DNA from 4 places in the Streptomyces sp. NPDC006655 genome. Region 4 is predicted to be linked to each of the others. Evidence: riboswitches for the same ligand, from Rfam matches in the RefSeq annotation. Region 4 holds a riboswitch; each other region holds the start of a gene.
The links. Region 4 has a riboswitch for S-adenosylmethionine ahead of AB0958_RS03045 (aminotransferase class V-fold PLP-dependent enzyme). Riboswitches for the same ligand answer to the same signal wherever they lie in the genome.
Positions count from the first base shown of each region.

Region 1: linked by a shared signal. The riboswitch ahead of AB0958_RS10930 (amino acid ABC transporter permease) and the one ahead of AB0958_RS03045 (aminotransferase class V-fold PLP-dependent enzyme) in region 4 are both predicted to bind S-adenosylmethionine.
Region 2: linked by a shared signal. The riboswitch ahead of AB0958_RS40875 (putative leader peptide) and the one ahead of AB0958_RS03045 (aminotransferase class V-fold PLP-dependent enzyme) in region 4 are both predicted to bind S-adenosylmethionine.
Region 3: linked by a shared signal. The riboswitch ahead of thrC (threonine synthase) and the one ahead of AB0958_RS03045 (aminotransferase class V-fold PLP-dependent enzyme) in region 4 are both predicted to bind S-adenosylmethionine.

Region 1 is NZ_JBEYJU010000014.1:966-8,548, forward strand. Features, by position in the region: gene AB0958_RS10920 (hypothetical protein) at 150-296, shown strand; gene AB0958_RS10925 (glutathione S-transferase C-terminal domain-containing protein) at 565-1,428, shown strand; SAM riboswitch class IV at 1,506-1,617, shown strand; gene AB0958_RS10930 (amino acid ABC transporter permease) at 2,000-2,980, shown strand; gene AB0958_RS10935 (amino acid ABC transporter ATP-binding protein) at 2,977-3,765, shown strand; gene AB0958_RS10940 (ABC transporter substrate-binding protein) at 3,831-4,856, shown strand; gene AB0958_RS10945 (GNAT family N-acetyltransferase) at 4,910-5,656, shown strand; gene AB0958_RS10950 (putative leader peptide) at 5,701-5,796, shown strand; gene AB0958_RS10955 (LLM class flavin-dependent oxidoreductase) at 5,860-7,074, shown strand; gene AB0958_RS10960 (NtaA/DmoA family FMN-dependent monooxygenase) at 7,097-7,583, shown strand, end outside.
Region 2 is NZ_JBEYJU010000137.1:6,922-14,504, forward strand. Features, by position in the region: gene AB0958_RS40855 (RNA polymerase sigma factor SigF) at 1-806, opposite strand, end outside; gene AB0958_RS40860 (LLM class flavin-dependent oxidoreductase) at 1,384-2,484, shown strand; gene AB0958_RS40865 (NtaA/DmoA family FMN-dependent monooxygenase) at 2,481-3,878, shown strand; gene AB0958_RS40870 (DUF1684 domain-containing protein) at 3,935-4,759, shown strand; SAM riboswitch class IV at 4,985-5,098, shown strand; gene AB0958_RS40875 (putative leader peptide) at 5,176-5,262, shown strand; gene AB0958_RS40880 (ABC transporter substrate-binding protein) at 5,590-7,209, shown strand; gene AB0958_RS40885 (ABC transporter permease) at 7,213-7,583, shown strand, end outside.
Region 3 is NZ_JBEYJU010000073.1:21,579-29,161, forward strand. Features, by position in the region: gene AB0958_RS32135 (extracellular solute-binding protein) at 1-804, shown strand, start outside; gene AB0958_RS32140 (DUF3263 domain-containing protein) at 823-1,056, shown strand; gene otsB (trehalose-phosphatase) at 1,115-1,981, shown strand; gene AB0958_RS32150 (trehalose-6-phosphate synthase) at 2,060-3,493, opposite strand; gene AB0958_RS32155 (glucosyl-3-phosphoglycerate synthase) at 3,578-4,522, opposite strand; SAM riboswitch class I at 4,680-4,821, shown strand; gene thrC (threonine synthase) at 4,840-6,123, shown strand; gene AB0958_RS32165 (MoaD/ThiS family protein) at 6,171-6,446, shown strand; gene AB0958_RS32170 (cold-shock protein) at 6,917-7,120, shown strand; gene groL (chaperonin GroEL) at 7,453-7,583, shown strand, end outside.
Region 4 is NZ_JBEYJU010000003.1:199,882-207,464, reverse strand. Features, by position in the region: gene AB0958_RS03055 (cytochrome bc complex cytochrome b subunit) at 1-1,160, shown strand, start outside; gene trpD (anthranilate phosphoribosyltransferase) at 1,295-2,359, shown strand; SAM riboswitch class IV at 2,589-2,705, shown strand; gene AB0958_RS03045 (aminotransferase class V-fold PLP-dependent enzyme) at 2,878-4,239, shown strand; gene AB0958_RS03040 (Lrp/AsnC ligand binding domain-containing protein) at 4,421-4,702, opposite strand; gene AB0958_RS03035 (rhomboid family intramembrane serine protease) at 4,699-5,442, opposite strand; gene AB0958_RS03030 (hypothetical protein) at 5,595-5,834, shown strand; gene AB0958_RS03025 (NYN domain-containing protein) at 5,874-7,217, shown strand; gene AB0958_RS03020 (NlpC/P60 family protein) at 7,428-7,583, shown strand, end outside.

The sequences.
Region 1 (7,583 bases), on a different contig from region 4:
CACCATCCGCTCCGGCAGCCGACCACTCGCGCGTGCCATTCGAGTGAGCGTCCCGGGGTGCCGGTGTCCCAGGCGTGGACGCCCTCTTGACGCCGCGCGGAGGCCGATCGACACTCCAGAGGGGAATCCTAGTGAAAAGGTAGGGAAAGATGGATCGGCTGCGCACGGTCACCGGCGGGGAGCGCCGGGAATGCCGTACGCCCTGGCCGACCCCTCTGCTCGTCTCCCCTCTGCTCACCTCCCGGCTGCACATCGACCTGCTCCGGGTGTGCAGCGCCATCAGCGGCACCGGTTGACCGCGCCGCGCCGCCCTCCGCGGCCCGAGCCGCACGGCGCCCCTTCCACGGCCGGGTCCGACCGCCCGCCCCCTCCGCACCGGGCCCACCCGCGCGTTCCACGGCCCGCTCCGCCCCGCCTTCCGCAGACCGACGCCACCCCCCGCTCCGCAGCCCGCCCCGACCGCCCGGCCCCTTGCCGCGACCACCGCCGTCCGCCCGTTGCCCTGACCGCCCGATGAACGCTTCCGCCGCGCGTACGTCCGCGCGCCCGTACCCGGGGAGACGCATGTCCATCACTCCGCTGACCGCCCTGCCGTCCGTCCGCACCGCCCCCGCCTTCCGGGGACGCATCGGACGGGACGCGCGCAGCGGTCACTACGCCGTGCCGGGCCGCTACCGGCTCCACCTCGCCACCGCCTGTCCCGATGGCCTCCGCATCGCCGTCGGCCACAGTCTGCTGGCCCTGGACGGCTGTTGTCCGGTCACCTTCCTGCCCGCGGTCCCGGACGGTCCCGACGGCAGCCACACGGTACTGCGCCCGCTGTACGAGGCCAGCGCCCACCGCTACTCGGGGCCGGCCCTGGCGCCGGTGCTGAGCGACGACTGGTCGGGCCGGATCGTCTCCACCCACAGCCGGGACATCCTGCGCGACCTCGACCGCCACTTCGGCGACGGTGTCACGCGCCTGTACCCGTGCGGTGCCGAGGCCGAGATCGAGGCCGTCGAGCGGCTGTGCACCGAGGACGTCGAGCAGGCCGCGCAGCGCGCCGGGCGGGAGGGCGGCGACCCGCGGGCGCTGGAGACCCTGCTCGCCGCCCTGGGCGAGCTGGAACACCGGCTGACGGGCGTCGAGTTCCTGGTCGGCGGTCGACTGACCGCAGCCGACGTCGAGTTGTGGGTGACCCTGGTGCAGCTCGACACGGTGCACCGCAACCACCTGGACGCCTCCGCCGTGCACCGCATCGCCGACCACCCGGTGCTGTGGGCCTACGCCCGGCGGCTGGCCGCGCACCCGGCCTTCGGCGCCCACCTCGACCTCGACGGCATCGCCCGTCGCCACCACGGCCGTTGCCAGGGACTGGAAGCCGCCGGCGCGGCCGTCCAGATCCTGGACTGGGCCGGGCATGCGGCGGACGCTTCCCGCAGGTGAGAGCGGTCCGAACCGTCCCGCCAACTGGACAGGCGTTGACATTCGTTCGGGTGGCTGCCTAACTTACGGACCAGAACGGTCAAGAGCGTCAGCATCAAGCCCTGGCTAGCTGACCGGCAACCCTCGCACCGCGGTGGGGTGCCCCAGGTGACGACCCGACCGAATGACGACGTTCGGTAAGCGCGCGGCCCACGGGCCACCAAGTGACAGGTGACGGACATGTACGCAGCTTCCAGCACGGCCCCGCGCCGCGCCCAGGGCTGCGTACAGCCGTACCCGAGCCCGCTCGTCGCCGACCGCGCCGTCGACCTGCTCCGTGTCAACAGCGCCCTGTGTAGCGCGTGTACCGCACCGGGCTGTGCCCGCTGTCGGGTCTGACCAGGCCTTTCCGCCCAGTCCCGCAGCTTCGCGCCTCAGCGTTCCTGACGAAAGCACCGGCCGTCCGGTGTGACGCCGTCCGCCCAGCCCCCGTGTCCCGCGCGCCCCCTGCGCCCGTGCCGTGCCCGAACACGGCCCGGTGCCGCGTGCCCGGCCGTGGGATCCGGGGTGTCCGACTCCGCCGGAGCCCGCCATGAGTGAACCCCCAGGCGCCACCCTCGCCCCCGAGGCGCCGTCCGCCGCCGACGAACCGTCAAAACCCCTCGCCGCACAGCGCGTTCTGCCACTGCGCAGGCCAGGACGCTGGATCGCCACCGCCGTCGTCCTGGTCCTGGTCGCCCAGTTCGTCCACGGACTGGTGTCCAACCCCTTCTACCAGTGGGACCGCTGGGGCTACTGGTTCCTGCGGCCGACCATCCTCGACGGGCTGGTCATCACCCTCGAAGTCACCGCCTACAGCGCGGTGCTGGGCCTCCTCGGCGGCGTCCTGCTCGCGCTGGCCCGGCTCTCGAAGAGCCCGGTGCTGCGCGCGGTCAGCTGGACCTACGTGTGGGCGCTGCGCTCCATACCGCTCATCGTCGTCCTGCTCTTCCTCTACAACTTCAGCGCCCTGTACAAGACGTTGAGCGTCGGCGTCCCCTTCGGACCGGCCTTCTTCTCCTTCGACGAGTCGAAGCTCGCCACCGACATGGCCATCGCCGTCATCGGCCTCAGCCTCAACGAGGCGGCCTACGCGGCCGAGGTGGTCCGCGGCGGCATCCTCTCGGTGGACCAGGGCCAGCACGAGGCGGCCGCCGCGCTCGGACTGCCCAAGGGCTACCAGTTCCGGAGGATCGTCTTCCCGCAGGCGCTCAGGTCGATCATCCCGAACTACGTCAACCAGCTCATCGGCCTCATCAAGAGCACCTCGCTGGTCTTCTACGTCTCGCTGCTCGACCTCTTCGGCACCGCGCAGAGCATGGGCTCCACCTACCCCGGCGACATCGTGCCGCTGCTGCTGGTGGTCACCGTCTGGTACCTGATCCTCACCAGCGTCGTCTCCGTGATCCAGTTCTACGTCGAGCGGTACTACGCCCGGGGCGCCACCCGCTCCCTGCCGCCGACCCCCTTGCAGAAACTGCGGGCCGGCCTCACCGACCTGCGCGCCCGCATCCGCCGGGAGGCCGCCGTATGACCACCACCGACACCCTGGAGACGGCCCCCGCCGCCCTGGAGATCCACGACGTCCACAAGTGGTACGGCGCCCACCGCGTCCTCGACGGCGTCGACCTGACCATCCGCCCCGGCGAGGTCACCGTCATCCTCGGCCCGTCCGGATCCGGCAAGTCCACGCTCCTCAGGGTCATCAACCACCTGGAGAAGCCCGAGATCGGCTACGTCAGCATCAACGACGAGCTGATCGGGGTGAAACGGCAGGGCGACCGACTCAAGGAGCTGAGCGAGCGCGCCATCCTGGCCCAGCGCGGCCGGATCGGCTTCGTCTTCCAGAACTTCAACCTCTTCCCGCACCTGACCGTGCTGGACAACGTGGCCGCCGCCCCCGTCGCCACCGGGAAACTGACCAAGCCCGAGGCCCAGGCGCTGGCCAAGGAACTGCTCGAACGCGTCGGCCTCGGCGAACGCGTCGGCGCCTACCCGCGGCAGCTGTCCGGCGGCCAGCAGCAGCGCGTCGCCATCGCCCGCGCCCTCGCCCTGCGTCCCGGCGTCATCCTCTTCGACGAGCCCACCTCCGCCCTCGACCCCGAACTGGTCGGGGAGGTCCTCTCCGTCATCAAGGACCTGGCCACCAGCGGCACCACCCTCGTCATCGTCACCCACGAGATCGGCTTCGCCCGCGAGATCGCCGACCGGGTGGTCTTCATCGACGACGGCAGGATCGTCGAGCAGGGGCCGCCCTCCGAGGTCCTCGACGAGCCGCGGCACGAGCGGACCAGGGACTTCCTCAGCAAGGTCCTCTGAACCGCCCCACCACAGACCTCCCCCCACGCCCTCACCCTCATCACCGGCACCGACAAGGAACGGCCATGTCTACCCACTTCACCCGACGCAGCCTGATCAGAGGCATCACCGCGGCCACCGCCGTCGCCTCCCTCGCCACCGGGCTCGCCGCCTGCGGGGGCGACAGCGACGCGGCCACCACCACCGACAACGCCAAGTCCGGCGAGGTCGTCGTGGGGCAGGTCTCCAACGGCGCCGCCACCCAGACCGCCATCAAGGTCTCCGAGGTCAAGTCCCTCAGCGCCGAACTGCCCGCCGCCGTCAGGAAGAGCGGCACCCTGAAGATCGGCATCGGCGCCCTGCCCGCCGGCTTCCCGCCCCTGGCCTTCACCGGCAGCGACCAGAAGACCCTGACCGGCTCCGAGCCGGACCTCGGCCGCCTGGTCGCCGCGGTCCTCGGACTCAAGTCCGAGGTCCAGAACTCCACCTGGGAGAACCTCTTCGTCGGCATCGACAGCGGCAAGGTCGACGTGGCCTTCTCCAACGTCACCGACACCGAGGAGCGCAAGAAGAAGTACGAGTTCGCGTCCTACCGGCAGGACAACCTCGCCTTCCTCGTGCCGAAGAAGAGCACCTGGAACTTCGACGGCAACTACGAGAACCTCGCCGGCAAGACGATCGCCGTCGGCTCCGGCACCAACCAGGAGAAGATCCTCCTGGAGTGGCAGGCGAAGCTCGCCAAGGAGGGCAAGAAGGTCACCGTCAAGCACTTCCAGGACAGCAACAGCACCTTCCTGGCGCTCGACAGCGGAAAGATCGACGCCTCCTTCGGCCCCAACCCCGGCTTCGCCTACCACAACAAGCAGACCGCCGGTAAGCCCAACGCCACCCGCACCGTGGGCACCTTCTCCGGCGCCGGCGCCAGCCTCCAGGGCCTGATCGCGGCCACCGCGAAGAAGGACAGCGGCCTCGCCAAGCCCCTCGCGGACGCCATCAACTACCTGATCAAGAACGGTCAGTACGCGCAGTGGCTCAAGGCCTACAACCTCTCCAACGAGGCCGTGGCCAAGTCCGAGGTCAACCCGCCCGGACTGCCGCTCGACAACTCGTGACCGCCCGCACCACCAGCACGCCCGCCGGCTTACCGGGAAAGGATTCCGCCTCCGTGACCGTCCAGACCGACTTCCGCGGAGGCGGAACCCCCCTCGCACCCGACACCGGCCCTCTCGACAACGCCGTCTGGTCCGCCCTCACCGGCCCGCACGCCCACCTCGCCGAGAGGGTCGGCGCTGCCGCCCGCTACCCCGACGACGTCTACGCCTACGCGGCCCTCGCCGACGCCGCCGACCCGGCCGCCTGGGCCGACCTGCGCACGCTCGTCGGCCCCGGAACGACCGTGAAGATCAAGCCGGTCGAGCAGGCACCGCCCGGCTGGGAGGTGGTCGGCGGCGGCCGGGGCGTCCAGTTCGTGGACACCGCGCTGCGCGCCGAGCCCGCACCGGAGGCGGTACGGCTCGGGCCCGCCGACGTGCCCGAGATGCTGGACCTGGTGGCGCGCACCGAGCCCGGCCCGTTCCGCACCCGGACCGTAGAGATGGGCAGCTATCTCGGCATCCGGCACCGGGGGCGGCTCATCGCCATGGCCGGGGAGAGGCTGCGGCTGCCCGGCTGGACCGAGATCAGCGCCGTCTGCACCGACCCGGAGCACCGGGGCCGGGGCCTGGCCACCCGCCTCGTCCGCGCGGTCGCCGCGGGCATCCGGGAGCGCGGCGAGACCCCGTTCCTGCACGCGGCCCCCGACAACGCGACCGCCATCCGGCTCTACGAGTCGATCGGCTTCACCGAGCGCCTGCGCGGCCGCACCCTGCTGGTGCGCAGCCCGGGAACATCCGCGGACGTCCGGCGGTTGTGAGTCATGACGAGATGTACGCGAAGCAGGACGAGGAGGTGCGGGACATGACACGTGTCGCCAGTCCCAGCCGCCGCACCGTCCTGTACGCCCGGCCGCACATCGACCTGCTGCGCGTGGCCGGCGCGCTCTGTTGCTCCTGACTTTGCTCCGCCGCGCCCCTCCCGTCCGGCGCGCCCTCTCACGGACCTCAGGAAGGCACCACTGTGTCCTCGAATCCCGCCTCCCACCTGCACCTCGCCGTCGCCCTCGACGGCACCGGCTGGCACCCCGCCTCCTGGCGCGAGCCGGTCGCCCGCCCCCGAGAGCTGTTCACCGCCGGATACTGGGCCGACCTGGTCGCCGAGGCCGAGCGCGGTCTCCTCGACTTCGTCACCATCGAGGACGGTCTGGGCCTGCAGTCCTCGCACTACGGCGAGCCGGACGGCCGCACCGACCAGGTCCGCGGCCGCCTCGACGCCGTGCTCGTCGCCTCCCGGATCGCGCCGCTCAGCCGGCACATCGGCCTGGTGCCGACGGTGATCGCCACGCACACCGAGCCGTTCCACATCTCCAAGGCCATCGCCACCCTGGACTACGTCAGCACCGGCCGCGCGGGGCTGCGGGTGCAGATCTCCGCCCGCCCGCACGAGGCGGACCACTTCGGCCGCCGTACCTTCCCGCCGATCGACCTGGCGGACCTGCGGTCCCCGGCCGGTCAGGAGCGGCTCAGCGAGCACTTCGACGAGGCGGCCGACTACGTCGAGGTGGTGCGCAGGCTCTGGGACAGCTGGGAGGACGACGCGGAGATCCGGGACGCCGCCACCGGCCGCTTCATCGACCGGGACAAGCTGCACTACATCGACTTCGAGGGCGGGAAGTTCAGCGTCAAGGGTCCCTCCATCACCCCGCGCCCGCCCCAGGGTCAGCCGCTGGTCACCGCCCTCGGCCACCAGACCGTGCCCTACCGGCTGATCGCCCGCCAGGCCGACGTCGGGTACGTCACCCCGCGCGACAGCGCCGACGCCCGCGCCGTCCTCGCCGAGATCCGCGCCGAGCAGGAGGCCGCCGGCCGGGCCGGCGACACCGTGCACGTCTTCGGCGACCTCGTGGTCTTCCTCGACGACGACCAGGCGGCGGCCGAGGCCCGCAAGGACCGCCTCGACGCCCTCGACGGCGGCGCGTACACCAGCGACGCGCGGATCTTCACCGGTACGGCGGCCGAACTCGCTGACCTCCTGGAGGAGTTCGCCGCCGCGGGCCTCAGCGGCTTCCGGCTCCGGCCCGCCGTCCTCGGCCACGACCTGCCGCGCATCACCCAGGACCTGGTCCCCGAACTCCAGCGCCGCGGCCGCTTCCGCACCGCCTACGAGGCCGACACCCTGCGCGGCCTGCTCGGGCTCGCCCGCCCCGCCAACCGCTACGCCGACGCCACCGCCTGAGCCGGAAGGACCGCACCCCCTCATGAGCAAGCCGCTGAAGCAGATCCACCTGGCCGCCCACTTCCCGGGCGTCAACAACACCACGGTGTGGAGCGACCCGGCCGCCGGCAGCCACATCGAGTTCAGCTCCTTCGCGCACTTCGCGCGGACCGCCGAACGCGCCAGGTTCGACTTCCTGTTCCTCGCCGAGGGCCTGCGCCTGCGCGAACAGGGCGGCAAGATATACGACCTGGACGTCGTCGGCCGCCCCGACACCTTCACGATCCTCGCCGCGCTGGCCGCCGTCACCGAGCACCTCGGCCTGACCGGCACCATCAACTCCACCTTCAACGAGCCCTACGAGGTGGCGCGCCAGTTCGCCAGCCTCGACCACCTCTCCGGCGGCCGGGCCGCCTGGAACGTGGTCACCTCCTGGGACGCCTTCACCGGCGAGAACTTCCGCCGCGGCGGCTTCCTGCCCCAGGAGGAGCGCTACTCCCGCGCCAAGGAGTTCCTCGCCACCGCGAACG
Region 2 (7,583 bases), on a different contig from region 4:
AGCCGGGAGATCAGCCGGGACACGTGCATCTGGGAGACGCCGAGACGTTCGCCTATCTGGGCCTGGGTGAGTTCCTCGACGAAGCGCCAGTGGATGATCCTGCGGTCACGTTCGTCGAGCGCGGCGATCAGCGGGGCGAGGGCGTGGAAGTCCTCGACCAGACCGAGCGCGGCGTCCTCGCCGCCTATGAAGTCCGCCAGCGCGGACTCGCCGTCCTCGTCGCCGTTGATCGCCGCGTCGAGGGAGGACGACCGGTAGCCGTTCGAGGCCAGTCGGGCCTCGACGACCTCGTCCTGGGGAAGGCTCATCAGCTCGGCGAGCTCCGCGGTCGTCGGCGCCCGGCCGAGCCGGCTGCGCAGTTCCTCGTCGGCGCGCGCCAGTTGGACGCGGGCCTCCTGGAGGCGGCGCGGGACGTGCACGGCCCACGAGGTGTCACGGAAGAACCGCTTGATCTCCCCGACGACGTAGGGAATCGCGAAGGACGTGAACTCCACCTCCCGCGACAGCTCGAACCGGTCGATGGCCTTGATCAGCCCGATCATGCCGACCTGGACGATGTCCTCCATCTCCTCCGGCCCACGGCTGCGGAACCGGGCCGCCGCGAACCGGACCAGGGACATGTTCATCTCGATCAGCGTGTTGCGCGCGTACTGGTATTCGGGAGTGCCTTCCGCCAACTGCGCCAGGCGGTCGAAGAAGACCTTCGACAGCTCCCGCGCGTCCTTCGGTGCGACCTCGGCAGGGGCCGCGATCTCCGGAACACCCGCCCTCCGCCCGGCGGTCTGCACGGTCGTGGTTCCCCTCATGCGCCCCTCCCGGTCGTCCGGCTTCGTCCGCACCGGTTCCTGGTCCGGCTAGGACGCACTTACCCCCACCGCCCCCGGCCATGCCCCGGACCGACGCGACGGGCGGGCGCGGGGTCAGGCACACCCGGGCGTCCGGGGGGCCTTCCCGACCGCGCCCCGGTCGTCCGCACGACGGCTCGGCGGATGCGGCCGTACCAGGTGTTCTTGACATCCGACGGGGCGGCCGACGTACGGTGAACCGATCTGTTTCGGACGGGTGGAGGCCCCTGATGCGCGGACTCGGAGCGGCACCCAGGGGTGTGCGTTCTGCCGTGCGGCTGGTCACCCGTCGGCATGTGGACTTCTGCCGCACCTGCTCGGCCGTCTGTCCGCTTCCGCGCCGCTGACCCCTGCCCGGCCCGCGTCACCCGATGCTGCGAGCCGGACCTGACCGGTCCGGTCGCCATGGCCCCGCGCGCCCCGCGGACGTGACCCGCGCCGCCGTCCTTTCGTCTCCCCGCGCCGCCCTCTCCTCATGGCCGCAGCCGTCCTGGCCCGGCGGTCATGGGCTCCCGTGTCTTTCCGGAAGGAACGCCCCTTGTCCGGCCCCGCCCTGCACCTCGCCGTCGAGATCGACGGCGACGGCGCCCATCCCGCGGCCTGGCGCCGCGCCGCCCACGCCCCCGACCTGCTGCTCTCCCCGCGCCGTGTGGCCACACTCGCCACCACCGCCGAGAACGCCGGGTTCACCCTGATCACCCTCGACGACGGAGTACTGCCGCCCGGAACCTCCCCGAACCCGGTGGGGCGTATCGGCGCGGTGGAGCGGGCGGCCTTCGCCGCGGCGTCCACGAGCACCATCGGGGTCGCCCCCGTCGTCCCGGTCACCTACGCCGAACCCTTCCACGTCTCCGGGCAGCTGGCGTCCCTGGACCACGTCTCCGCGGGACGCGCCGGATGGGTGGTGGCCCAGGAGGAGCGCCCCGAGGCGGCGCGCGCCTGGGGGCGGCCCCTGGTCGCCGAAGCCGACGCGTGGGCCCGGGAGTCCCGGGACGGGGTCGAGGTGGTCCGCGCCCTGTGGGACTCGTGGGAGGACGACGCGGTCATCCGCTCCGTGGCCACGAGCCGCTACCTCGACCGCGACCGGCTGCACTACATCGACTTCACCGGGGAGACCTACGCCGTCAAGGGCCCGGCGATCGTGCCGCGCCCTCCGCAGGGGCAGCTCGTCGTCCTGGGCAGCCCTGCCGACGGGGCCGCCGGGCTGCTCGACGTCGCGCTCGTCGGAGGCGGCGACCTCCCGGCGGTGGCGACGGCCGCGGCTTCCGCCGGTGCGCCGCGGGTCTTCGCCGAGGTGGAGGTGGCGCTGGACACTCCGGGGGCCGCGGCCGGCGAGCGCGTCGCCGACCTCGGACGGCACGCGCCGTGGACCGACCGCGGCAGGCTCCGGCACATCGGCCCGGTGGAGCGACTGGTCGCCCTTCTCGCCGACTTGAGTCGGCACGTCGACGGCGTACGGCTGCACCCGCTGGTACTGGACGAGGATCTGCCCGTCCTGTCGCGGCTCGTCCTGCCGGCCCTGTCCGAACGGCGGCTGGTCGCCCGGCCGCTGCCCGGCACGTCCCTGCGCGCGACCCTGGGCCTGGAGCGCCCCGCCAACCGTTTCGCGGCCACGGCCGTCCAGGAGGGAGCCCGATGACCCGCACCGACCCCCTCGACGTCCCCAGGCCGCACGCACAACTGCACTTCGGCGTGTTCTTCCAGGGCGTCAACCACTGGACCATCTGGTCCGCCCCCGAGAGCGGCTCGCAGATCGACCCCGCCTCCTTCCGACGGGTCGCGCAGACCGCCGAACGGGGCTTGTTCGACGCGTTCTTCCTCGGCGAGGGACTGCGGCTGCGCGAGGTCGACGGCAGGATCCACGACCTCGACGTGGCCGGCCGTCCGGACGCCATCACCCAGCTCGCGGCACTGGCCGCCGTCACCCGCCGCATCGGCCTGGTCTCCACCTCCAACTCCACCTTCAACGAGCCCGCCGACCTCGCCCGCCGGCTCTCCGGTCTCGACCTGCTCTCCGAGGGCCGCGCCGGATGGAACGTGGTGACCACGGACAACGCCTGGACCGGCGCGAACTTCCGCCGCGGCGGCTATCTCGACCATGCCGACCGCTACCGGCGCGCCGAGGAGTTCCTCGCCGTGGCCCGGGCCCTGTGGGACGGCTGGGAGGACGGCGCGGTCGCCGGCTCGGCGAACGCCACCGCCTGGTCGGCACCCGGCACGATCCACCACGTGCGCCACAAGGGCGCGCAGTTCGACGTCGATCTCGCCCCGACCCTGCCGCGCAGCGCCCAGGGCCACCCGGTGATCTTCCAGGCCGGCGACTCCGGGGAGGGGCGCGACTTCGCCGCCCGCAACGCCGACGTCATCTTCTCCGCGCACGGCGGCGACTTCGACGACGCGCTGGCCTTCGCCGAGGACATCAGGCGCCGGTTGCGGGTGGCCGGGCGGCCCGACGACGACCTGCGGATCCTGCCCGGCACCGAGATCATCATCGGCGCCACCGAGGAGGAGGCCCAGGAGAAGAAGCGCTGGGTCCGGCGGCAGCAGGTCACTCCCGCGACGGCGCTGGGCATCGCCGGGCTGCTGTGGGGCATCGACCTGTCCGGCCGCGACGCCGACGGGCCGCTGCCCGAGGAGGATCCGGTGGTCACCGAGAACGACGGCTCCTTCGGGGCTCGGCGTGTCGCCGACCCGCGGGCCGTGGTGGCCGAGTGGCGGGCGAAGGCGGCGGCACACGGCTGGTCGCTGCGCGAGGCCGTCATCGAGCTCGGCCCGCAGCGCGGCCATGTCGGCACCCCGTCCGGCCTGGCCGACAAGTTCGCCCACTACGTGCGGCACGGCGCGGTCGACGGCTTCAACGTCACGCCGTACCTCGTCCCCGACGGCCTGGACGACATCGTCGACCTGCTCGTGCCCGCCCTGCAGGAACGCGGGGTCTACCGCACCGAGTACACCGGCAGCACCCTGCGCGACCACCTCGGCCTGCGCGAACCCCTCACCCACCGCTGCGCGCCCGAGCGACGGGCCGGCTGAGTGCCGCCGACGCGATCCCGCCCCGCGCCACGAACCCGCCCCACGAAGGAGACCCCATGACCACCGAGGCCACCACGACGGACCTGCAGGCGTTCACCGAGGACTGGCTGGACTGGTACCGCGCCCAGGAGGCGCGGCTGGCCGCCCCGCACGGTTTTCTGGCGATCACCGGCCTGCACTGGCTGGACGACCGGCCGCAGCGCTTCCCCGACGCGCCCGGCGCCTGGCGCACCGGCCCGGACGGGGTGGTCGTCACCCTCGACGAGGGCGAGGAGCTGGTCGTCGGCGGAACGCCGGTGCGGGGCGAGTACCGCTTCGGCGTGCTGCCCGAACGCGGTGGCGTCGACGCGGTCTGGAAGGACGCCGTGATCGAGGTCGCCAAGCGCGGCGGCAACGACATCGTGCGGCCCCGGCACCCGGACGCGCCGCTGCGCACCGCCTTCACCGGCACCCCCGCCTACGCACCCGACCCGCGGTGGGCCGTGACCGGCCGCTACGTGCCCTTCGACGAGCCGCGGCCGACCACCGTGGGCGCCGCGGTGGCGGGCCTCGAGCACGTGTACGACGCGCCGGGCCGGGTCGAGTTCGAACTGGACGGGCGGCCGCTGGCGCTCACCGCGTTCCCCGGTCCCGGCGAGGGCCGGCTGATGCTCCTGTTCACCGACGCCACCTCCGGGGTCACCACCTACGCGGCCAACCGGGCCCTGACCCTGGAACCGCCCACCGCCGACGGCACGGTCCTGCTGGACTTCAACCGCGCGGCGAACCTGCCCTGCGCCTACACGGATCTGGCCACCTGCCCGCTGCCGCCGGCCGAGAACCGGCTGCCGGTGCCCATCGAGGCGGGCCTGAGGATCCCCCGCGAACGCGGCGGGTCCTGAACCGGACGGAAGAGCCGCCCGGTGGGACGGCCGACAGGACGGCCGGTCGTGCGGCGACCCCGCCGCACGACACGCCGGTCTCCGGGGCCGTACCCCGCACGGCACCGCCGGTGTTCGACACCGGCCATGGACGTGTCCCGGCAGGTGAGACGCTCCGGCCTGGCGCACCCGAACGTCCCTGTGTGGCATTGACGTTCGACAAGTCCGCTCCGTAGCATCACGATCGGCATTGAGTGTCAGCGTCAAGCCCTGGCTCGCTGACCGGCAACCCTCCCGCGCGGTGGGGTGCTCCAGGTGAAAGCCCGGCGGGATCACCGACGATCCCCGCAAGCGCGAGGCCCCGGTGGCGGGGCCGGAGACGGGGAGGGACCGGTATGCACAGCGACCAAGCGACGCTCGCCTCCTGCGCCGGTGCCATGCCGTTCTCCCGGCTCTCCCGCCGACGCCACATCGACCTCAAGCGCTCGACCAGCTGCCTCTGTCGCACGACCAGCTGTCGCTGACGAGCCCGCCCCCGGTCCGCTGACAAGCCGCCGCTGACGAGCCCCCTGACCGGCCACATCGCCGGCCGGGCCCCTCGCGCGGCATCCACCGGTCGGCACACCGGTCGGCACCCGGACCGCCGTCAGGCACCGGCCTCCCGGCCCCCGCGTGACAGTCCGCTGCCCGTTCTCCCGCCACCGCGCCCGGTGGCGTCTCCCTGACCACCGTCTGTTCAGCGCTTCCCCCCGCCGGTGCCGACCGGCCGGGTCGCACGTCCCTGCACGGCGTGCCGCGCTCCCGACACCCGGCACCCGGTGCCTGGTGACACGAGTAGGAGAAAACCCTCCGTGACCGCACTTCCGGTATTCAGATCATCCCGTTGGGCGCCGCTGGCCGCCCTGCTGACCACCAGCGTGCTGCTGACCGCCTGCGGTTCGGGCGACGGCGGTTCCGGCGGCGCGAGCAGCCGGCCGAAGTCCGGCGGCACCCTGACCTTCGCGGTGGGTTCCGACTCCGGCTGCGTGGATCCGCAGCAGGTCGGCAGCAACGACACCATCTACTCGGTCCGTCAGATCGTGGACTCGCTGACCGACCAGGACCCGAAGACCGGCAGGATCGTGCCGTGGCTGGCCAAGAGCTGGGACATCAACTCCGACGCCACCCGGTTCACGTTCCACCTCCGCTCGGGCGTCACCTTCAGCGACGGGTCGAAGCTGACCGCGCAGGTGGTCAAGGACAACTTCGACGCGGTGCCGAAGCTCGGCGCCCTGGGCACCCTGGCCCAGGGCTACCTCAGCGGTGTCAAGAGCACTTCCGTGGTCGACCCGCTCACCGTGCAGGTGACCTTCGCACAGCCCAACGCACAGTTCCTGCAAGCGACTTCGACCCACTCACTGGGCATCGAGTCGTCGGCGAGCGTGCACCGGACCCCGCAGCAGAAGTGCAGTGACGGGGTGGTGGGATCCGGGCCGTTCGTGCTGAAGGGCTATGTGCAGAACCAGTCGATCACCCTGGCCAGACGGACCGGGTACGCCTGGGGATCCAGCCTGTGGGCCAAGAAGGGCGAGGCCTACCTGGACAAGCTGGTCTTCAAGGTGGTGCCGGAGGCCGGCGTACGCGCCGGCAGCCTCCAGTCCGGGCAGGTCGACGCGATCAGCAGCGTCGGCAGGGCCAACGAGGCAGCGCTCAGGGGCGGCCAGGTCACGCTCGCCCGCCGGGCCAACCCCGGGGTGGTGTTCGGCCTGGGTCTCAACAACGCCGGCCCCCTGCTGAAGGACGCCAGGGTGCGGCAGGCGCTCCAGGTCGCGGTCGACCGCAAGCAGATCGCCGACACCGTCTTCCCGACCGGCACCCGGCCGGCCGGCAGCGTCCTGGCGCACACCACACCCGACTACACCGACCTGTCCGCGGACCTGTCCACGGACCCGGCCAAGGCGAGGTCCCTGCTGGACCAGGCCGGCTGGAAGGCCGGAAGTGACGGCATCCGTGCCAAGGGCGGCAGGACGCTGAGCCTGACCATCACCTGGTTCCCCAACGCGGCCACCAACCAGCCCGCGTTGGAACTGGTCCAGCAGCAGCTGAAGGCCGTCGGGATCGACGTGGTGCTCAAGCAGCTCCCCGTCACCCAGTTCGCGACGACCCTCCAGGCCGGTGACTTCGACGTCGTGTGGGGCAACGTGACCCGGTCCGACCCGGACATCCTGCGCACCTCGTTCTCCACACGGCTGGCCAACTTCTACCACCTGCCCGCCAGTTCGCTGGACACCGTGCTGTCCCGGCAGGCCGCGACGACCGATGCCGCCAAGCGCGCGAAGCTGGTCGCCGAGGCGCAGCGGCTGATCGTCCAGAACGCGTACGACGTGCCCGTGGTGGAGTTGCAGACCCAGCTGGGCGTGTCCACGAAGGTGCACGACCTGGACTTCGACTCGGGCAGCCGGATCCAGCTGCACGACACCTGGATCGGCTGACCCGTGCGCCGCTATGTGATCAAACGGCTCGCGCAGGCGGTCGGGGTGCTGTGGGCGGCCTACACGGTGTCGTTCCTGGTGCTGGACTTCCTGCCCGGTGACCCGGTCTCCGCGATGGCCGGCGCCGGGATGGACTCGGGACAGGTCGACCCGGCCCAGCTCGCGGCGCTGCGGCACGAGTACGGCTTCGACAAGCCGGTCCTCGTGCAGTACGCCGAGTACCTCGGGCGGGCGGTGCGCGGGGACTTCGGCGACGCCGTCTCCAGCGGTCGCCCGGTCACCTCCGTCATCGGCGACGCGCTGCCGGGGACGCTCCAGCTGACGGGGGCCGCGCTGCTGCTCGCGGTGGTGTTCGGTGGCGGGCTGGCGGTGGT
Region 3 (7,583 bases), on a different contig from region 4:
CTCACCCCGCCCACCACCTGGACGGAACTGGCGGCCGACGCCGAGGCGCTCAAGGCACACGGCGTGAAGTACCCGTACGCGCTGCCGCTGGGCCCCGAGGAGGCGCAGGCGGAGACCATGCAGTGGCTGCTCAGCGGGGGCAGCGGCTACACCGACGACACCGGCACGTACACGATCGACTCCTCGCAGAACATCGACACCCTCACCTGGCTCAAGGACGAACTGGTCGGCAAGGGGCTGACCGGCCCGACCGCCCCCGGCAAACTGAACCGCGCGACCGCGTTCGCCGCGTTCGCCGACGGCCAGGTCGGCATGCTCAACGGCCACCCCACCCTGATCAAGCAGGCCGAGAAGAAGGGCGTGAAGTTCGGCACGGTCGCCATGCCGGCCCGCGCCGGCCAGACCACCCCCACCTCCTCCATGGGCGTCACCGACTGGATGGCGGCGTTCAAGCAGAACGGCCACGCCAAGCAGGCCGGCGACTTCCTGAACTACGTCTACAGCGAGAAGAACGTCCTCGACTTCTCCCGCGAGTACGGTCTGCTGCCCGTCACCACGTCCGCGTCCCAGACGATGGCCGACTCCGGCCAGGCCCAGGACAAGCAGCTGCGCCCCTTCCTGGAGCAGCTGCCGACCTCCCAGCTGTACCCGGCGGGCAAGACGTCCTGGGCGGCCGTCAGCGCCGACATCAAGAAGCAGATCGGCACGGCGGTCAGCCCGTCCGGCAACCCGACCAGCGTGCTCACGCAGATCCAGGCCGAGGCGGCCCTCGCGGACAGCCGTACGACGGCCACGACCGGCTGAGCGCGTACGGTTCTCGGCATGGACCGGCAAGAACTGGGCGCACGCGAGCTGACGATCCTCGCCCTGGAACGCCGGGGCTTCCCCAGCCCCGGCGCGAAGGAGCGGGCGATACGGGAGGAGCTGGATCTGGCGCCGGTGCGCTACTACCAGCTCCTCAACGCCCTCCTCGACGACGAGCGGGCACTGGCCCACGACCCGGTGACGGTGAACCGGCTGCGCAGAGTGCGGGAGACGCGGCGCGGGGAGCGCTGACGGTCACAGGGGATCTTCGGGACGCTTGAAACGAGGACGCTCGGATACTGTCAGCCGTATGGGCAACCACAGCACGGACCCCCACGCCACGGAACCCCTCCCGACGCCACGCACCCCCGCCGGTCGCGAGGGACTCGAAGCGCTGCTCGCGCGGCCCCGCACCGCCCTCGTCGGGCTCGACTTCGACGGGACGCTCGCGCCGATCGTCGCCGACCCCCAGCAGGCGCGGGCCCACCCGGACGCCGCGGCGGCCCTGTCGGCCCTCGCGCCGAAGGTGGCCGCCGTCGCCGTGATCACCGGCCGCCCGGCCGAGGTCGCCGTCCGCCACGGCGGCTTCGCCGACATCCCCGGTCTGGAGCACCTGGTCGTCCTCGGCCACTACGGCGCCGAACGCTGGGACGCGGCCACCGGCGAACTCACCGCCCCGCCCCCGCACCCCGGCATCGCGGCCGTCCGCGCCGAACTCCCCGCCCTCCTCGACCGCGTCGGCGCCGCGCACGGCACCTGGATCGAGGAGAAGGGGTTCGCGGTGGCCGTCCACACCCGCCGGGCCGACGATCCCCAGGCCACCTTCGAAGCCCTCCGCGCCCCCCTCACCGACCTGGCCACCCGGCACGCCCTGATCGTCGAACCGGGCCGCCTGGTCCTGGAACTCCGCCCCCCGGGCATGGACAAGGGGGTGGCGCTCCGCGAGTTCGCGAAGGAGATCGGCGCGGGCGCGGTCCTCTACGCGGGCGACGACCTGGGCGACATCCCGGCCTTCGCCGCGGTGCAGAAACTCCGCGAGGAGGGCGTCCCGGGCCTCCTGGTGTGCAGCGGCAGCGAGGAGGTGACCGACCTAGCCGACCGAGCAGACCTGGTGGTGAACGGCCCGGAGGGCGTCGTACGGCTACTGAACGACTTGGCTCAGTTGAGCGCCCCGTAAGGGGCGCTGGGGGTCCCCCCGGCCGAAGGCTGGGGGAGGAACTGCGCGACCAGCCCCCACAGACCCGCACCCGACGAACTACCCGCCCAACGCCCCCAACTGCTCAAGGAACCAAGCCGCAGGAGGCAACGCGGTCGCCGCGGCAGCCAGCCGCTTGCACCGCTCCGCCCGCTCCTCCGCCCGCATCGTCAACGCCTCCTGCAAGGCGGCAGCGGTCCCCCCGATGTCGTAGGGATTCACCACCACCGCGTCCTCGCCCAGCTCCTCGTACGCCCCCGCCTCCCGCGAGAGCACCAGCGCGCACCCCTCGTCCGACACCACCGGGATCTCCTTCGCGACCAGGTTCATGCCGTCCCGGATGGGGTTCACCAGGGCCACGTCGGCCAGCCGGTACGCCGCCAGCGAGCGCGCGAAGTCGTCCTTGACGTGCAGCACCACCGGCGTCCAGCCCGCCGTCCCGTACGCGGAGTTGATCTCGTCCGCGACCCGCTGCACCTCGGCCGTGTAGTCCCGGTACACGGCGAGGTCCTGCCGCGAGGGGTAGGCGAACGCGACGTGCACCACCCGCTCCCGCCACTCGGGACGGTCGTCGAGCAGCTGCCGGTAGGCGAGCAGCCCGCGCACGATGTTCTTCGACAGCTCGGTGCGGTCGACCCGGACGATGGTCTTGCGGCCCTCCCCGATCTCCTCCCGGAGGGCCGCCATCCGCTCGTCCACGTCCCGCTGGTGGGCGCGCTCGCGCAGGAAGTCGGCGTCGGCGCCCAGGCCGTGCACCCCGATCCGGGTGTCCGACGAGGAGGGGATCCCCGGGCCCAGCACCGTGTGACAGCAGGCCACGAACGCGTCGGCCCAGCGGCGGGTCAGGAACGCGGCGTGGTCGGCGCCGAGGATCCCGCTCAGCAGCTCCGCCGCGATGTCGTCGGGGAGCAGCCGGAAGTAGTCCGGCGGCGCCCACGGGGTGTGCGAGAAGTGGCCGATCCGCAGGTCGGGCCGCAGCTGTCGCAGCATCCGGGGCGCGAGCGCCAGGTGGTAGTCCTGGATGACCACCACCGCGCCGTCGCCCGCCTCCTCGGCCAGCGCCTCGGCGAACGCGTGGTTGTAGGCCCGGTACGACTCCCACTGGCGCCGGAACTCCGCGTCGAAGACCGGTTCCAGCGGGGTCTGGTAGAGCATGTGGTGGACGAACCACAGCACCGAGTTGGCGATGCCGTTGTACGCGTCCGAGAACACGCCCGGATCGATGTCGAGCATCCGGACCCGCTGGCCCCCGGTGTCCGCCGCCGGCAGCGGGCCGCCCCCGGCCCGCCGGACCGCCTCGCGGTCACCGTCGCTCAGCGCGGCGCACACCCACACCGCGTTCGCGTCCGGCCCGATCGCCGAGAGCCCCGAGACCAGCCCGCCGCCGCCCCGTTTGGCACGGAGCGCGCCGTCCGCGTCGTCCGGACGGAACTCGTACGAAACCGGGCCGCGGTTCGACGCGACCAGCACCTCTGCACTGCCGGTGTAAGCCATGGGGGAAGCCATACGCCTCAACCTAGCCCGGCTTGTAAACGCTCAAACGTACGGTCACGCCACGACGGGCGAACGTGTACCAGGTCAGGCCACCCGGCGGTCGGCGTACTCCGCGATCTCCACCATCGGCGGGCGTTCCTCCGTGTCCACGGAGTAGGTGCGGGGCTCGAAGCCGTCCTCGCCGCGTTCGAACTGGGTCAGGGACGGGCGGATCAGATGGCCGCGGGCCAGCCGCAGCTGCGCCGTGCGGTAGATCGCGGCGGACATCCGGCCGAGGGCCTGGCCGTCCTGGTGGCGGTGCTTGCGCACCCCGACGTCCACCTGGGCGAGCGCGTCCAGGCCGACCAGGTGCAGGGCGTCCACCAGCATGCCCAGCTCCACGCCGTAGCCGACCGGGAAGGGGAGCTGTTCCAGCAGGGTGCGGCGGGCCGCGTACTCGCCGCCGAGCGGCTGCACGAACCCGGCCAGCTGCGGCCAGTGCATGTTCAGCAGGGGGCGGGCCATCAGCTCGGTGACCCGGCCGCCCTGGCCCGTGGCGCCGGCGAGCGGGCGGTCGTACATCGCCTTGACCAGGTGCACGTCCGGGTCGGTCAGCAGCGGGCCGACGATGCCGGTGACGAAGTCGGAGGAGAAGTCCTTCAGGTCGGCGTCGACGAAGCAGACGACGTCCCCGCCGGTGACGAGCAGGGAGCGCCACAGGACCTCGCCCTTGCCGGGGACGGCGGGGATGCGGGGGAGAATCGTGTCCCGGTGGACGACCCGGGCGCCCGCCGCCGCGGCCACCGCCGCCGTGCGGTCGGTGGACCCGGAGTCGACGACCACGATCTCGTCGACCAGCGGCACCTGCCGCATCAGGTCGTGACGGATGACCGCGACGATGTCGCCGACCGTCTCCTCCTCGTTGAGCGCGGGCAGCACGACGGAGACGGACTGACCGGTGCGCTGCTTGGCGGCGAGTATCCGGTGCAGCGGACGGTCGGTCACGGACCAGGAGCGGGTGGCCAGCCAGCGCTCGACTTCTTCCAGCACAGTCAGCGGCTCCTCACTGTCACGGTCACACTGCGGGGTGTGATCCATCTCGCGGTACGGACGACTATCTCAACTGTCCTGGCCTTCGGTTACAGTCTTGAACAACGCGGGTGACCATCGCATGTCCTGGGGTCACCGTGCGTTGACAACCGAATACAGCTCATCCAGAGGGGCAGAGGGAAACGGCCCGATGAAGCCCCGGCAACCCTCCAGTCGGTCTCGTGTTCACAGCGAGGCTCCCGGCTAGGGAAGGTGCCAAATCCGTCTCACGGCGAGATGCGTCGTGAGGAAGATGAGGAGAAAGGGCCTCGCCTCACATGGCTGCGCAGACTGTTGCAACCGATTCCCCGGAGACCGTAGACCTCGGCCCCGCCACCGCGCTGTCCTGCCGGGAGTGCGGCCACCGCGTGCCGCTCGGCCCGGTGTTCGCCTGCGAGGAGTGTTTCGGCCCGCTGGAGATCGCGTACGACTTCTCGGGCTACGACACCGAGGAGCTCCGCAAGCGGATCGAGGCGGGACCCGCGAACATCTGGCGCTACGCGCCGCTGCTGCCGGTCCCCGCGGACGTGGCGACCAAGCCGAACATCAACCCGGGCTGGACCAAGCTCGTCCAGGCCGACAACCTGGCCAAGGAGCTCGGCGTCACCGGCGGGCTGTACGTGAAGGACGACTCGGGCAACCCGACGCACTCCTTCAAGGACCGCGTCGTCGCCCAGGCCGTCGAGGCCGCCCGTGCCTTCGGCTACACCACGCTCTCCTGCTCCTCCACCGGCAACCTGGCCGGCGCCGTCGGGGCCGCCGCGGCCCGGGCCGGCTTCCGCTCCTGCGTGTTCATCCCGCACGACCTGGAGCAGGGCAAGGTCGTCATGGCCGCGATCTACGGCGGCGAGCTCGTCGGCATCGAGGGCAACTACGACGACGTGAACCGCTTCTGCTCCGAGCTGATCGGCGACCCGGCCGGCGAGGGCTGGGGCTTCGTCAACGTCAACCTGCGGCCGTACTACGCCGAGGGCTCCAAGACGCTCGCGTACGAGATCTGCGAGCAGCTCGGCTGGCGGCTCCCGGACCAGCTGGTCGTCCCGATCGCCTCCGGCTCCCAGCTCACGAAGATCGACAAGGGGTTGCAGGAGCTGATCAAGCTCGGACTCGTCGAGGACAAGCCGTACAAGATCTTCGGTGCGCAGGCGGAGGGCTGCTCGCCGGTGTCGACCGCGTACAAGGCGGGGCACGACGTGGTGCGGCCGCAGAAGCCGAACACCATCGCCAAGTCCCTCGCCATCGGCAACCCGGCCGACGGCCCGTACGTCCTCGACATCGCCCGGCGCACCGGCGGCGCGGTGGAGGACGTCGACGACGAGCAGGTCGTCGACGCCATCAAGCTGCTCGCGCGGACCGAGGGCATCTTCGCCGAGACCGCGGGCGGGGTGACGGTCGGCGTCACCCGGAAGCTCATCGAGAACGGGCTCATCGATCCGGCGAAGTCGATCGTCGTCCTCAACACGGGTGACGGACTGAAGACGCTGGACGCGGTGGCGGGTACGGGACTCACCGCGACCATCCGCCCGAATCTCGAGTCTTTCCACGAGGCCGGGCTCGCCTGAGCCGACCGCAGAAAACCAGGGCGTTGCCCGGACCGGAGGTCTAGACAGTGAGCGTCACCGTTCGCATCCCCACCATCCTGCGTACCTACACCGGCGGCCGGGCCGAGGTCGCCGCGGAAGGCGCCAACCTCGGCGAGGTCATCGCCGACCTGGAGAAGAACCACACCGGGATCGCCGCCCGCGTCCTCGACGACCAGGGCAAGCTGCGCCGGTTCGTCAATGTGTACGTCAATGACGACGACGTGCGATTCGAGCAGGGTCTGGAGACGGTCACGCCGGACGGCGCCGGCGTCTCCATCATCCCGGCCGTCGCCGGCGGCTGAGCCCCCCGGCCCGCCTGACCTGATGGCCGAATGACCGAACATTACCTTCGGTAACAGGCATCACCGGTTGTGAATGGGATTGCCCCCTCCGCGAGAGAAGCGGAGGGGGCAATTCTGTGTGGTTGAGCGCGGTACAGTTGGGGAACACGGTCCCGATCACCGGGGCGCGGGCCCTGTTATTGGATACCGCGGGCCTGCCAAGAAGTAGCCAAAGTGTGCGGGTCATATGCGGCTTTCGTGGCTTTTATGGGGCCCGACTTGCCCTGAATTCGACCGAATTCTCGCTACATTCCGGACCCTTCCCACCCAGAATTCTCGTCCGATTGACCTGTTGCAGACGGCAGTTGGACAGATACATTCAGCCGCGGTCGACGCGTTCCGGCGCACGCCCCCAACCAATGGGGGGTGAGGTCTGACCCGGATCCGCGAAGTGTGGATCTGTGCAAGGGCCAGTAATAGGGGAGTTAGGCATGGCTCAGGGCACCGTCAAATGGTTCAACGCGGAGAAGGGGTACGGCTTCATCGCGGTCGACGGTGGTGCGGACGTGTTCGTCCACTACAGCGCGATTCAGATGGACGGCTACCGCACCCTGGAAGAGGGCCAGCGGGTCGAGTTCGAGATCTCGCAGGGCCAGAAGGGCCCGCAGGCCGACATGGTTCGCGTCACCGCCTGAAACGGCACACACCAGGAAGGGCCCGCTCCCGTCGGGGGGCGGGCCCTTCGCCGTGCCCCGGAGGGCGCCGCCCTGTGCCCCCGGAGGTCGCCGCCCGGGTGTTCGCGGGCGGCTGAGCGCGCCGCCCGATACCCGGGAGGCGCTTGCACTCGCCTAGGCCGAGTGCTAATCATTGCGTTAGCACTCTGAAGGTGAGAGTGACAAAGAAGGACCGGGTCGGTGAGGCCCGCAGGCCGGGTGGGGCAAGGAACCCACGGGTCGGCGAGCCGTCCGTCGCGGGCGCGGGCGCGGTCCTCGAAGACTCACCCCCAGTCCTGGAGGGACCACTTCACATGGCCAAGATCATCGCGTTCGACGAGGAGGCGCGGCGCGGCCTCGAGCGCGGCATGAACCAGCTCGCGGACGCCGTCAAGGTGACGCTCGGCCCCAAGGGCCGCAACGTCGTCCTCGAGAAGAAGTGGGG
Region 4 (7,583 bases):
GCATGTTCACCGGCTTCACCGGTTACTCGCTCCCGGACGACCTGCTCTCCGGCACCGGTGTCCGCTTCACCGAGGGCGCGATCCTGTCGATGCCGATCGTCGGCTCGTACATCTCGTTCTTCCTCTTCGGCGGCGAGTTCCCCGGCCACGACTTCGTCGCCCGGTTCTACTCGATCCACATCCTGCTGCTGCCGGGCATCATGCTCGGCCTGATGGTGGGCCACCTGATCCTGGTCTTCTACCACAAGCACACGCAGTTCGCGGGTCCCGGAAAGAGCGAGAAGAACGTCGTCGGCATGCCGCTGCTGCCGGTCTACATGGCCAAGGCCGGAGGCTTCTTCTTCCTGGTCTTCGGTGTCATCGCGGTCATCGCGGCGACCACCCAGATCAACCCGATCTGGGCCATGGGCCCCTACCGCCCGGACCAGGTGTCCACCGGCGCCCAGCCCGACTGGTACATGGGCTTCGCCGAGGGTCTGATCCGCTACATGCCCGGCTGGGAGATCAACCTCTGGGGCCACACCCTGGTCCTGGGCGTCTTCATCCCGCTGGTCCTGTTCGGTCTGGTCCTCGCGGCGATCGCGGTCTACCCGTTCCTGGAGTCCTGGATCACCGGCGACAAGAGCGAGCACCACATCCTGGACCGCCCGCGCAACGCCCCGACCCGCACCGGTTTCGGTGTCGCCTGGGTCACGGTCTACATGGTCGGTCTGATCGGTGGTGGCAACGACCTGATCGCCACCCACTTCCACCTGTCGATCAACGACGTCACCTGGTTCGTCCGGATCTTCTTCTTCGCCGGACCGGTGATCGCGTTCATCGTCACCAAGCGGATCTGCCTCGGCCTCCAGCGCCGGGACCGCGACAAGGTGCTGCACGGTCGCGAGACCGGCATCATCAAGCGGCTCCCGCACGGTGAGTTCATCGAGGTCCACGAGCCGCTCTCGCAGGAGCAGCTGCACACCCTCACCGCCCACCACCAGTACGAGCCGGCCCAGGTCGGCCCGGCGGTGGACGAGAACGGTGTCGAGCGCAAGATCAAGGGGTCCGAGAAGCTCCGCGCCAAGCTGAGCAACGCCTACTACGGCGAGGACAACCAGATCCCGAAGCCGAGCGTCGAGGAGTACAAGGAGATCACGAGCGGCCACGGCCACCACTGATCGACGGCGTCGCCACGCCACGGTCGAAGGGCCCCCGTCCGTACACCGGACGGGGGCCCTTCGCGGTGCCCGCGGCTGGATAGGGTGAGTCCAGAAACCGTCTTTCCGCCGGTACGACACTCAGGAGCGGCCTTATGAGCGCTGTGACCCCCGCTGGAGGCGACACCGCGGCGGGCCGTTCCTGGCCCGGGGTGCTGAACGCACTGCTGTACGGCCAGGACCAGAGCGCCGACGCGACGGCCTGGGCGATGGACCAGATCATGCGCGGCCAGGCCACCGACGCCCAGATCGCGGGCTTCGTGGTCGCCCTGCGGGCCAAGGGCGAGACGGTCGACGAGATCAACGGGCTCGTCCGCACGATGTACGAGCACGCCAACGTCATCGAGGTGCCGGGCCGCACCGTCGACATCGTCGGGACCGGCGGCGACGGCGCCAAGACGGTGAACATCTCCACGATGTCCGCGCTGGTGGTGGCCGGCACCGGCGCGAAGGTCGTCAAGCACGGCAACCGGGCGGCCTCGTCCGCCTCCGGTGCCTCGGACGTCCTGGAGAAGCTGGGCGTCAACCTCGACCTGACCCCGCAGCGGGTCGCCGAGGTGGCCGAGGAGGCCGGCATCACCTTCTGCTTCGCCGTCAGGTTCCACCCGGCGCTGCGGTACGCGGGCGCCGCCCGCGGCCAGCTGGGCATCCGCACGGTCTTCAACATCCTCGGCCCGCTGACCAACCCGGCGCGGGTCCGGGCCCAGGCGGTCGGCGTCGCGGACCCCCGCATGGCCCCCGTGGTCGCGGGCGTCTTCGCGGAGCGCGGCAACTCCTCCCTGGTGTTCCGCGGCGACGACGGCCTCGACGAGCTGACGACGACCGCCACGTCCCGGGTCTGGACCGTCCGCGACGGCAAGGTCACGGAGGAGACGTTCGACCCCCGTGACGTCGGCATCGACCTGGTCCCCGTGGAGGCGCTGCGGGGCGGCGACTCCTCGTACAACGCGGCGGTCGCCCGCAGGCTCCTGGACGGGGAGACGGGCCCGGTGCGGGACGCGGTGCTGCTCAACTCGGCGGCGGCGCTGGTGGCCCTGGACCCGGGCCCCGGCACACTGGCCGAGCAACTGCGGGCCGGCATGACCAGGGCGGCCGAGTCCATCGACTCGGGCGCAGCCAAGCGAGCACTGGAGCGCTGGGCGGCGGCGACGCACAAGTAGGGGCACGGCTCCGGGGCTGGGGCACGGTACGGCACCGCCGGACCGCGCCGGCCGCCGCTGATCGCCGTTGCGGCGGAAAGAATCCCGAGCGTCAGCGCTCTTTGCTTCCCGCCGCAACGGCGTGCAACCAGGCACTGCCTTGTCGGCGGTGCCGAACCGGCCTCGTGCCCGTCCCGTCATCCGGACAGGAGTTGCGCGTCCGCGATCAGTTCACCTAGGTTTCTTCCCAGGTCATGAGTGACAGTCATGAGGCCCCGGCCGACTGTCCGGCAACCCTCCGTCCGTGGCGGGGTGCCCCGGGTGAAGACCAGGCCGTAGGCAGCGAGGTCTACGGCAAGCGCGGACCCCTCGTACACCAGGGGTCCTGGTCGTCGAGGAGTCTTCCGTGAGCAAGCGAATGCGATAGGGCCGCAGAGCCCCGCCTCCGCATCCCCCGCAACCCTCCTTTTCCTTTCCCGCCGTTGCTCGAGCGCGTCCGCTCGCACGGTGGATTCCAGCTGCGCTCACGGGAGTTCGCCATGTCTGTCTCCACCGCCGCCTCCACCCGTACCGTTTGTGCCCCGCTGCCCGTTCTGGGCCGGGACGTCACCGTCCCGCTCGTCACCGGCGGCGAGGTCGGCTACGCCGCTCTCGACTACGCGGCCAGCGCCCCCGCCCTCCAGCGGGTCTGGGACGACGTGGCGGCGTACGCGCCGTACTACGGCAGCGTCCACCGCGGCGCCGGATACCTCTCCCAGCTGTCCACGGACCTCTTCGAGAACGCCCGGAAGACCGTCGCCGAGTTCCTCGACTGCCGCCCCGACGACCAGCTGGTCTTCACCCGCTCGACCACGGACTCCCTGAACCTCCTGGCCCGCGCCCTCCCCGCCGACTGCCAGGTCTTCGTCTTCGAGACCGAGCACCACGCCTCGCTGCTGCCCTGGCAGGACGCCCGGGTCAGCTACCTCGACGCCCCCCGCACCCCGCGGCAGGCCGTGGCCACCCTGGAGCGGGCCCTCGCCGACCGCGACCCGCACGGTCCGGCCCTGGTCTGCGTCACCGGCGCCTCCAACGTCACCGGCGAACTGTGGCCGGTGCGCGAGCTGGCCGCCGCCGCCCACGCGCACGGCGCCCGGATCGTCCTGGACGCCGCCCAGCTCGTCCCGCACCACCGGGTCTCCGTCCGCGACCTCGACGTCGACTGGGTCGCCTTCTCCGGCCACAAGCTGTACGCCCCCTTCGGCTCCGGTGTCCTGGCCGGCCGCGCCGACTGGCTGCGGGCCGCCGAGCCGTACCTCGCGGGCGGCGGCGCCAGCCGCAAGGTCACCCGGCGCGAGGACGGGGGAGTGGCCGTGGAGTGGCACGAGAGCGCCGCGCGGCACGAGGCCGGGTCGCCCAACGTGATCGGCGCCTACTCCATCGCCTCCGCCTGCAAGGCGCTGACCGAGGCGGGCTGGGACACCCTGGTCGCCCGCGAACAGCAGCTGATCGCCGGGGTCCGCGCGGGCCTCGCCGAGATCCCCGAGGTCAAGGTGCTCTCCCTGTTCGGCGACGACGCCCCGCGCGTCGGTGTGATCAGCTTCGTGGTGGAGGGCTGGAACAGCTCCCACTTCGCCGCCGCCCTCTCCGCCGAGTACGGCATCGGCGTCCGCGACGGCCTCTTCTGCGCCCACCCCCTGGTCAGGACCCTGCTGGGGTCCGACCCGCAGACCCAGGGCGAGTGCGGGGCACCGGAGGCGGCACCGGGCGAGAAGTCGCTGAACGCGATCCGGGTGAGCTTCGGCGCGGGCACCCCGGACGAGCACGTGGAGCGGTTCGTGAACGCGGTGCGGGAACTGGTGGCCGACGGCGCCAGGTGGACGTACCGCACGGAGAACGGCCGCTGCGTCCCGGCGGTGTGATCAGCGCCCCGTAAGGGGCGCGGGGAACTGCGCGCTCAGCCATGGCGGACCCGCAGGGGACCACGATGCTTCGTGCCCGGCTACCGGCCGGTGGGGGCTTGTCGCGCAGTTCCTCCCCCAGCCTTCGGCCGGGGGCACCCCCAGCGCCCCTTGCGGGGCGCGTTGCGGCCGACGGCGCCTGTTAGCTGTCCAGGCCGATCGCGAACGCCGCCTCCAGGTCGTGCTGGGAGTACGTGCGGAACGCGACGTGCGTGTCCGTGGCCTCCACGCCCTGGATCCTGCTGATCCGGCCCGGGATGACCTCGGCCAGGTCCTCGTGCTGGTGCACCCGGACCATGGCGATCAGGTCGTACGTACCGGTGACGGAGAAGACCTCGCTGACGCTCTCCAGCGCGGCGATCTGTTCCGCGATCTCGGGGATCCGGTCCACGCTGGTCTTGATGAGGACGATCGCGGTGATCACGGCTGGTTCTCTCCCTCGGGAGCCGGAGCTGGGGCTGATCTCACTCTAGTCGTACGGCCATACCTCACCCAGGCGTAGCCGAAGCCGAGGCCGAAGCCGACCAGGTGGGCGAGGTAGGCCACGCCGGGACCGGAGGGGGCCCGGTCCAGGGCCAGCCACTGCAGGGCCGCCCAGAACGGCAGCACCACCCAGGCCGGGAACCGCAGCGGCAGGAAGAAGAGGAACGGCAGGAGACTGGTCACGCGGGCGCTGGGGAACAGGTAGAGGAATGCCCCGAGGACCGCCGAGATCGCCCCGGACGCCCCCACCAGGGACTGCTGGGACGTGGCGTTGGCCACCGCGTAGCCGAGCAGCGCGAGGTAGCCGCAGCCGAGGTAGAAGAGGGTGAACTCCACCCGGCCCATCCGTTCCTCGGTCATCGCCCCGAAGACGAAGAGGAAGAGCATGTTGCCGAGCAGGTGCACCCAGCTGCCGTGGATGAACAGCGCCGTGGCCGGGGTGAGCAGCTCGCCGGCCGGACCGTCGAACAGATCGGCCGGAACCACCCCCCAGCCCCGGAAATACGCCCGCTGCGCCGTCGCCAGGGCCGCCCCGGTGCCGTAGGAGGTGGTGAGGCCGGAGGCGGGCCCGAGGACGAAGACCAGGCAGCACACGGCGATCAGGGCGTACGTCATGGGTGCGGACGTCCCCCGCAGGCCCCGCAGGGTCCGGGCGGCCGTCGTGTTCCAGTTGCCGATCATGGACATAGAGCATGGCGTAACGGGACGCAACCACGCAGATCGCCTCGCCGCCGTGGACAGGGCGGCGTCGGGCAGCCACCAGGCCGTAGGGTACGAGCCACACGCGTCGGGACGGCGCGTCACGGACACTAGAAGGAAGCGAACAAGCCACGATGACGGTTCCCCTGCCGACCGCCTCCACGCGGTGGCGCTGCACCCTCTGCGGCAACCTCACGCGCTTCGACGTGACCCGCTCGTCGAAGGTCGTCGAGTACGTGCACCTGGACCTGGCCGGTGAGCCCAGCGTCGAGGAGCGCGAGGTGGTCAGTGAGACCATCGAGTCGGTGCGCTGCCGCTGGTGCAACGCGGTGGACCAGGTGGAACTCGTGGACAGGCCGGGCGCCGGCTCCTGAGACCGGGAGCGGCACCGCACAGGTGATGGGGTGTGACGGATGGTGGAGACCACGGGCGGGGGGCCGGGCGACGGCACCGCCGAGGTGCTTGACCGTCCGTTGCCCGACGGCGTGCGACGGCGGGTCGTGCAGATCGTCTCGGACGGGTTCGGCGGGCTGACCGTCGGCGAACTGCCCGCGCAGCTGCGGCAGTACGCCCGGTTCGCTCCCAACCGCCGGGCCAAGTTCGCCGGCAACGCCATGGCGGCCGCGCTGGAGACGGACCCCCTCTTCCGGCAGCGGATCGGGGAGAAGCTGAGAGAGGCCCAGCCGGAACTGACCGGCGCCCTGGACTCCGGCTCCCCGCCCCCGGCCGCGGACCCGCTCGACGTGGCGGCCGCGGCCTACGTACTGCGCCCCACCGACTGGGTGAAGCTGGTGACGGCGGCCGGCGAGGAGGCCCAGCGGGCGGACGCCGAGCGGGCCGGCGAGGAGAGCCGGGCCGAGCTGGAGCGGCTGCGCGAGGACCTGGACCGGGCCCGGGAGCTGACGCGGACCGAGACGGAGCGGCTGCGCGCCGAACTGGACGCGGCCAAGAAGGAAGCCGAATCGCTTCACCGCAAGCTGCGCGCGGCCGTCAGCGACGTCAGGCGCGGTGAGGCCGCGCTGCGCAAGATGCAGGGCGAACTGGAGACGGTGCGGGCCGAGGGGCAGAGCCAGGTGTCCGCCGCCGAGAGCGAGAGCCGGCGGCTCAAGGCGAGGCTCGGCGAGGTCGAGGCCGCCCTGGAGGCGAGCCGCCGGGCCGCCCGCGAGGGGCGCAGCGTCGAGGACATGAGGGTGCGGCTGCTGCTCGACACCGTGCTCGACGCGGCCCAGGGCCTGCGCCGCGAACTGGCGCTGCCACCGGTGTCGGTGCGCCCCGCCGAGACGGTGGACGCGGTCGAACCGGGCCGGATGACCCCGAAGGACATCGCGGCGCGCGCCCTGTCCGAGCACGACCCGGCCATTCTCGACCAGCTCCTCGCCCTGCCGCAGGCGCACCTGGTCGTCGACGGCTACAACGTCACCAAGACCGGTTATCCGCAGATGCCGCTCGAGAAGCAGCGGTTGCGGCTGCTCGGCCAGCTCTCCCAGCTCGCCGCGCAGACCGGTGCCGAGGTCACCTGTGTCTTCGACGGCGCGGAACTGGCCGCGCCGGTGCTGCTCGCCCCGCCGCGCGGGGTCCGGGTGCTCTTCTCGAAGCCCGGTGTCACCGCCGACGAGCTGATCCGCCAGCTGGTGCGCGCCGAGCCGCCGGGCCGTCCGGTGATCGTCGCCTCGACCGACCGCGAGGTCGCCGACGGGGTCGCGAAGGCGGGTGCGCGGCCGGTGGCTTCTGCGATGCTTCTGAAGCGACTGTCCTGAAAGGGCAACGTGCATATGCAATGCCCGAATTGACCGAACAGTCACGCAACGTAGCGTCAATCCGGCATCACGGCAGGTTAGTTATGTGCAAAGAGTGCGTTGCGTGACCAGATTTTTGGCTCCTGGGTTTGAACTGATCACAGGAGGGTCACTAGGGTCTGGGCTCGAACCTCCACACGGGTGATCACTCAAACGAAGGAGCCCGTCTCCGTGGCGTCCCATCGTCGACCCAAGCAGCCGAGCCGTGCACGCGTGACCGTGCTCACCACCGCAGCCGCGGCGGCCGTAGTCCTCAGTGCCAACGCCGCCAACGCGGCGCCCGGCGAGAAGCCGAGCAAGGACGAGGTCAAGGCGAAGGTCGACAAG